2 regions of the Allobosea sp. 2RAB26 genome follow, and region 2 is predicted to be linked to the other one. Evidence: predicted binding sites of a transcription regulator. Region 2 holds the regulator's gene; the other holds the start of a gene.
What was found. Region 2 encodes HrcA, which represses chaperone genes, less so after heat shock. Its sites were predicted from a motif close to GTTAGCACTCNCNNNNNGNGAGTGCTAAC; they were not measured.
Positions count from the first base shown of each region.

Region 1 (3,178 bases), on a different contig from region 2:
GTCCGGGCGCCTGTGTCGAGGATAAGCTGACGCAGCCGGAGCAGCGGCGTCCTCAGCGGCTCAGCGAATGACTGAAAAGCTGCGTCGACCGCGAGATCCTGGAACGCTGCGAATTGCATGGACAACTCCGCCCCGGGGCATCGGCGCGTATCCTAGTCACGAACCGCTGGACGACGCCACTTCAGCGGCCTGCCGCAACGCCGACCGGAAAGATCATGCAGGTTTCGGTGCCATGCGCGAGCAGCTTGCCGCGCTCGTCGGTGAGCCTGCCTTCGGTCGTCGCGATCGTGCCGCCGCGATGGATCAGCTTGCCTTCGCACCGTACGATCCCGCCACCCGGCATCACCGGGCGGACATAGTTGATCTTCATCTCGAGCGTCGTGTAGCCCTCCCCGGCCTTCAGCGTCGCGTGCGCCGCACAGGCCATGGCTGAATCGAGGATCGTCGCGGTCCAGCCGCCATGGATCGTGCCAAGCGGATTGAAGTAGCGCGCCGACGGCTTGCCGACGAACACCACCCGCCCCTCCTCGACCTCCGCGAGATCGAAATCCATGGCATCGGCGAAGGGCGCGCCGGGATGTCGCCCCTCCATCATGCCACGCAGGAAGGACACACCGTCTTCGGCCAGCAAGACTTCGCGTGAGACGACGCCGATCTTTCGCGACATGGACAGCCCTCGATTAACGTGCAGATACACGTTACTGAGAAGCCGCGCACGGTCAAGGCCTGCTTCCACCCGAGACAGCGTTCAGGTCGCGCCGCGGGCAACCCGCCGCAAGGCCCGCAGGCCATCGCGGGTCTCGTTCCATCGTTCCCGGCCGAGCCCGCCCTCGATGCGCTCCTGCGCCGCCTGCCAGTAAGGGATCGCGGCCTCGATCGCCGCGCGGCCCTTGTCGGTCACGGCATAGACCAGGGCCCTCCCCTTGCACTCCAGCGGTTCGATCAGCGCCTCCGCGGCGAGCAATTGCAGGTTGCGGGTGAGCGAGGTGCGTTCCAGCGCAAAACGCTCGGCCAGCTCGGTCACGGATCGGAAGGCGCCGGTGCTGAGCGCCGAGAGCAGGACGAACTGGGTGATCTTCAGCCCGCTCGGCCGCATCGCCTCGTCATAGGCGCGCGTGACGGCGCGTGCAGTCATTCGAACATGCAAGGCGACGCAGGAACGGGCGATGTCGTCAAGCCGGGGATCGGGCACGGGCTCGGTCATTCCAACAGGATAGCGCGTCGCATGGGATTGCGCAGCATCCCTCTTGCCATGCCCTGTCTTGCGACGCCCCGCTTGCCGCGCCGCAATTTCGATTCACTTTCCGCCGAGAAGCTTCCTTGACTCATCCGGGGGGCGAGCCTATCTCCGCGGCATCCGTTAGCACTCGATCCTCGAGACTGCTAACAGATGCCGGCAGCGTTTCCACGCAGGCCGCGCGTTCCGTTTCTACCTTCTTAGAGGAAGACAGAACCATGAAGTTCCGTCCGCTGCATGACCGCGTCGTGGTCCGTCGCCTTGATGGCGAAGAGAAGACCAAGGGTGGCATCATCATCCCCGAAACCGCCAAGGAAAAGCCCCAAGAGGGTGAAGTCGTCGCCGTCGGCCCTGGCGCCCGCGACGAAGCCGGCAAGCTCGTTGCCCTGGACGTCAAGAAGGGCGATCGCGTCCTCTTCGGCAAGTGGTCGGGCACCGAGGTCAAGATCGATGGCCAGGATCTCCTGATCATGAAGGAATCCGACATCATGGGCGTCGTCGGCTGAACGCCACGCGACCTCCATTCCCCGTTTTCATTAAGGAGTAGCTCGCATGGCTGCTAAAGACGTCAAGTTCTCCACCGACGCGCGCGACCGGATGCTGCGCGGCGTCGAAATCCTCAACAACGCCGTCAAGGTCACGCTCGGTCCCAAGGGCCGCAACGTCGTGATCGACAAGTCGTTCGGCGCTCCCCGCATCACCAAGGACGGCGTCACCGTCGCCAAGGAGATCGAGCTCGCCGACAAGTTCGAGAACATGGGCGCCCAGCTGGTGCGCGAAGTGGCCTCGAAGCAGAATGATGCCGCCGGTGACGGCACCACGACGGCCACCGTGCTCGCCGCCGCGATCATGCGCGAAGGCCTGAAGTCGGTTGCCGCCGGCATGAACCCGATGGACCTGAAGCGCGGCATCGACCTCGCGGTCGAAGCCATCGTCACGGACCTGAAGAAGAACTCGAAGAAGGTCACCTCGAACGCGGAAGTCGCGCAGGTCGGCACCATCTCGGCCAACGGCGACGAATCGGTCGGCAAGATGATCGCCACCGCGATGCAGAAGGTCGGCAACGAGGGTGTCATCACCGTCGAGGAGGCCAAGACCGCCGAGACCGAGCTTGATGTCGTCGAAGGCATGCAGTTCGACCGTGGCTATCTCTCGCCCTACTTCATCACCAATGCCGAGAAGATGGTTGCCGAGCTCGAGGACCCCTACATCCTCGTTTTCGAGAAGAAGCTGTCGTCGCTCCAGGCGATGCTGCCGATCCTCGAGGCCGTCGTTCAGACCGGCAAGCCGCTGCTGATCATCGCCGAGGACGTGGAAGGTGAGGCTCTCGCCACCCTCGTCGTCAACAAGCTCCGTGGCGGCCTGAAGGTCGCGGCCGTCAAGGCTCCGGGCTTCGGCGATCGCCGCAAGGCCATGCTCGAGGACATCTCGATCCTGACCGCCGGTCAGCTGATCTCGGAAGACCTCGGCATCAAGCTCGAGACCGTGACGCTCAACATGCTCGGCCGCGCCAAGAAGGTGCGTATCGAGAAGGAGAACACCACGATCATCGACGGCGCCGGCAAGAAGAAGGACATCGAGGGCCGCGTTGCGCAGATCAAGGCGCAGATCGAGGAGACCTCGTCTGACTACGATCGCGAGAAGCTCCAGGAGCGTCTGGCCAAGCTCGCTGGCGGCGTCGCGGTGATCCGCGTCGGCGGCGCGACCGAAGTCGAAGTCAAGGAGAAGAAGGACCGCGTCGACGATGCCCTGAACGCGACCCGCGCTGCGGTCGAAGAAGGCATCCTGCCGGGTGGTGGCGTGGCGCTCCTGCGCGCGCTCCAGACCGTCAAGTCGATCAAGACCCAGAACGACGACCAGAAGACCGGCGTCGAGATCGTCCGCAAGGCGATCATGGCCCCGGCCAAGCAGATCGTCGACAACGCTGGCGATGACGGCGCT
Region 1 is NZ_JBFRGS010000003.1:255,153-258,330, reverse strand. Features, by position in the region: gene AB4118_RS06945 (DUF1801 domain-containing protein) at 1-119, opposite strand, end outside; gene AB4118_RS06940 (PaaI family thioesterase) at 182-667, opposite strand; gene AB4118_RS06935 (MarR family winged helix-turn-helix transcriptional regulator) at 749-1,135, opposite strand; gene groES (co-chaperone GroES) at 1,456-1,743, shown strand; gene groL (chaperonin GroEL) at 1,790-3,178, shown strand, end outside.
Region 1: a site for HrcA is predicted at 1,360-1,388, ahead of groES (co-chaperone GroES). Genes of this name have one in related genera too.

Region 2 (3,178 bases):
TCGCCGTAGACGCGGCCTTCGAAGAGCTCCTGGTGTCCGTCCGGCCAAGCGATGACCAGCGCGGAGACGAAATGGCCCCGACGCTTGTCGGAGGTCGTTGCGCCGCGCTTGGCGAGCTCGGCCTGCACGCGGGCGAGCGCCGGGACAAAGTTCTTGCCCGGCCCGGCCCAGTTGGCGGAGAACAGGCCAGGGGCGCCGTCGAGCGCATCGATGCACAGGCCGGAATCATCGGCAATCGCCGGCAGGCCGCTCGCTTGCGCGGAGGCCACCGCCTTGATCGCGGCATTCTCCGAGAACATGTGGCCATTCTCCTCCGGCTCGGGCAGGCCGAGCTCGCCGGCCGAGACCAGATCGACGCCATAGGGCGCCATCAGCTCGCGCATTTCGCGCAGCTTGCCCTGATTATGGGTCGCAATCACGACTTTGCCTTGGAGAAGCCGATGTCCGCTCATGGTCAGGCCACCGCCGCCTTTTGCAGCGCGACCAGCTTGCTGACACCGCCCTTGGCGAGGCGGAGCAGGGCCATCAGCTCATCCTCCGAGAAGGGAGCGCCTTCGGCAGTGCCTTGCACTTCGACCAGGCCGCCTGTTCCGGTGATGACGAAGTTCGCGTCGGTCTGCGCGCCGGAATCCTCGACATAGTCGAGATCGATGACCGGGTTGCCGGCGACGATGCCGCAGGAAATCGCGGCGACATGATCCTTGAGCGGGTTCGATGCCTTGAGCATGCCGCGCCCCTCCATCCATTTCAGCGCGTCGTGCAGCGCGACCCAGGCGCCGGTGATCGAGGCCGTGCGCGTGCCGCCATCGGCCTGGAGGACGTCGCAATCGACCACGATCTGGCGCTCGCCAATGGCGGTCAGGTCGACGACCGCGCGAAGCGAGCGCCCGACCAGGCGCTGGATTTCCTGCGTGCGGCCGGATGGCTTGCCGGAGGTGACCTCGCGGCGTGTACGTTCATGCGTGGCACGCGGCAGCATCGAGTACTCGGCCGTGACCCAGCCCTTGCCGGTGCCACGCAGCCATGGTGGACCCTTTTCCTCGACCGTCGCGGCGCAGAGCACCTTGGTCTCGCCGAAGCTGACCATGCAGGAACCTTCCGCATAGCGCACCACGCCGCGTTCCAGCGTGACCTTGCGCATCTCGTCGGCCGCGCGTTTGGAGGGTCGCATGTTCACATCCCGATTTCGTGAGTTCGGCGGCTTGTAGGCGTTTGGGCCGGGCGCGGCAAGGCAAGCAGCCAGCGCTTGCCTCTTGATCCGCCGCCGCGCCGAAGGGACAATAGCCTATGTGCAACCAGATACTCGCCTCGCCATGAGCGCGCCCACGCGGCAGGACAGCCCTGGCGGGCTGGTCGAGACCGACCAACGCTCCCGTGAGATTTTCCGGCAGATCGTCGATGGCTATCTCGCGACGGGCGAGCCCGTCGGCTCGCGCAATATCGCGCGGCTGCTGCCGGTGGCCCTGTCGCCGGCAACTGTGCGCAATGTCATGACCGACCTCGAAATGGCCGGGCTGATCTACGCCCCGCATACCTCGGCCGGTCGGTTGCCGACGGAGCGCGGATTGCGTTTCTTCGTCGACGCCATGATGGAAGTCGGCAACCTGACCTCCGACGAGCGCGCCCGCATCGAGGCGCAGATGCGGGCAGCGGCCTCGACCCGGACGCTGGACGGCGCGCTGACCGAGGCGTCTGCACTGCTGTCTGGGCTGTCGCGTGGTGCCGGCGTTGTGGTCACCACCAAGGCCAATTCCCGGCTGAAGCATATCGAATTTGTCCGGCTGGAGCCGGTGCGCGCGCTTGTGGTGCTCGTGGCGGAGGACGGTACGGTCGAGAATCGGTTGCTCGCCCTTCCGCCGGGTCTGCCCGCCTCGGCCCTGACGGAGGCTGCGAATTTTCTCAATGCCCGTGTCCTCGGCAAGACCCTGAGCGAACTGCAGCGCGAGATCGCCGACGATCGCGCCACCATGGAGCGCGAACTCGATGCGCTGACGGCGAAGCTTGTCGAAAGCGGCATCGCCACCTCGTCAGGTCCAAGCAGCGATCGCCATCTGATCGTGCGCGGCCAGGCCAATCTGCTGGAGGATCTCAAGGCACAGGAGGATCTCGAGCGTATCCGCCTGCTCTTCGGGGATCTGGAGACGCAGACCGACGTGATCGACCTCCTGTCCCGTGCCGAGGCCGGCGACGGCGTGCGCATCTTCATCGGCTCCGAGAACAAGCTGTTCTCGATGTCCGGTTCCTCGATGATCGCGGCCCCCTTCCATGATGCCGAACAGCGTATCGTCGGCGTCGTCGGCATCATCGGCCCGACGCGGCTGAACTATGCCCGCATCGTGCCGATGGTGGACTATACCGCCAAGGTCGTCGGGCGGCTCCTGGATGGTGCGCGGTGAAGCGCATCTTGCGAGCCGGACTGATTCTGGTGCTGGGAGTTTTTGCGATGGCGGCGATGGGGCAGAACGGACAGGCGAGCCTCCTCGATGCGGCCGCCACCGGCAGGACTGCCGAGGTCTCCCGGCTGATCGCGGCCGGAGCCGATCTCGAGGCTCGCGATGCGCAGGGGCGCTCGCCGTTGTTGCTCGCCGTGGCCGGCAATCATGTCGCGATCGCCAAGGCGCTGCTCGCGGCGGGCGCCAACATCAATGCGCAGGCCGCCAATCGCGACACGCCCTGGTTGCTCGCCGGTGCCGCCGGGCGTGCCGAGATCGTCGCTGCGATGATCCCGCTGAAGCCCGACCTGACGATCCGCAACCGCTATGGCGGCAATGCCCTGATCCCGGCCTGCGAGCGCGCCCATGTCGAGACGGTCAAGCTGCTCCTGGGTAGCGGCATCGACCTGGACCACGTCAATGATCTCGGTTGGACCTGCCTGCTCGAGATCGTCATCCTGGGCGATGGCGGGCCACGGCATCAGGAGGTTGCAAAGCTTGTGCTCGAGGCCGGCGCCGATCCGAGTCTGGCCGACAAGGATGGTGTCTCGCCGCTGGCCCATGCCCGCCAGCGCGGGCAGCGGGCCGTCGCGGCGTTGATCGAGAAGGCCGGCGGCCGCTGACCGATTCCAGCCAGCGAGTCATGACCTGCTCGCTGGCGTGAAAGTCGCTCGCTTCGCGTTGCCCCGGACCGAGACTGCTCTGTCGCTCGATCAGGTGGACCGCCAGCCCGCGCTCCATGACGT
Region 2 is NZ_JBFRGS010000006.1:489,174-492,351, reverse strand. Features, by position in the region: gene rdgB (RdgB/HAM1 family non-canonical purine NTP pyrophosphatase) at 1-452, opposite strand, end outside; gene rph (ribonuclease PH) at 455-1,171, opposite strand; gene hrcA (heat-inducible transcriptional repressor HrcA) at 1,314-2,396, shown strand; gene AB4118_RS14845 (ankyrin repeat domain-containing protein) at 2,393-3,055, shown strand.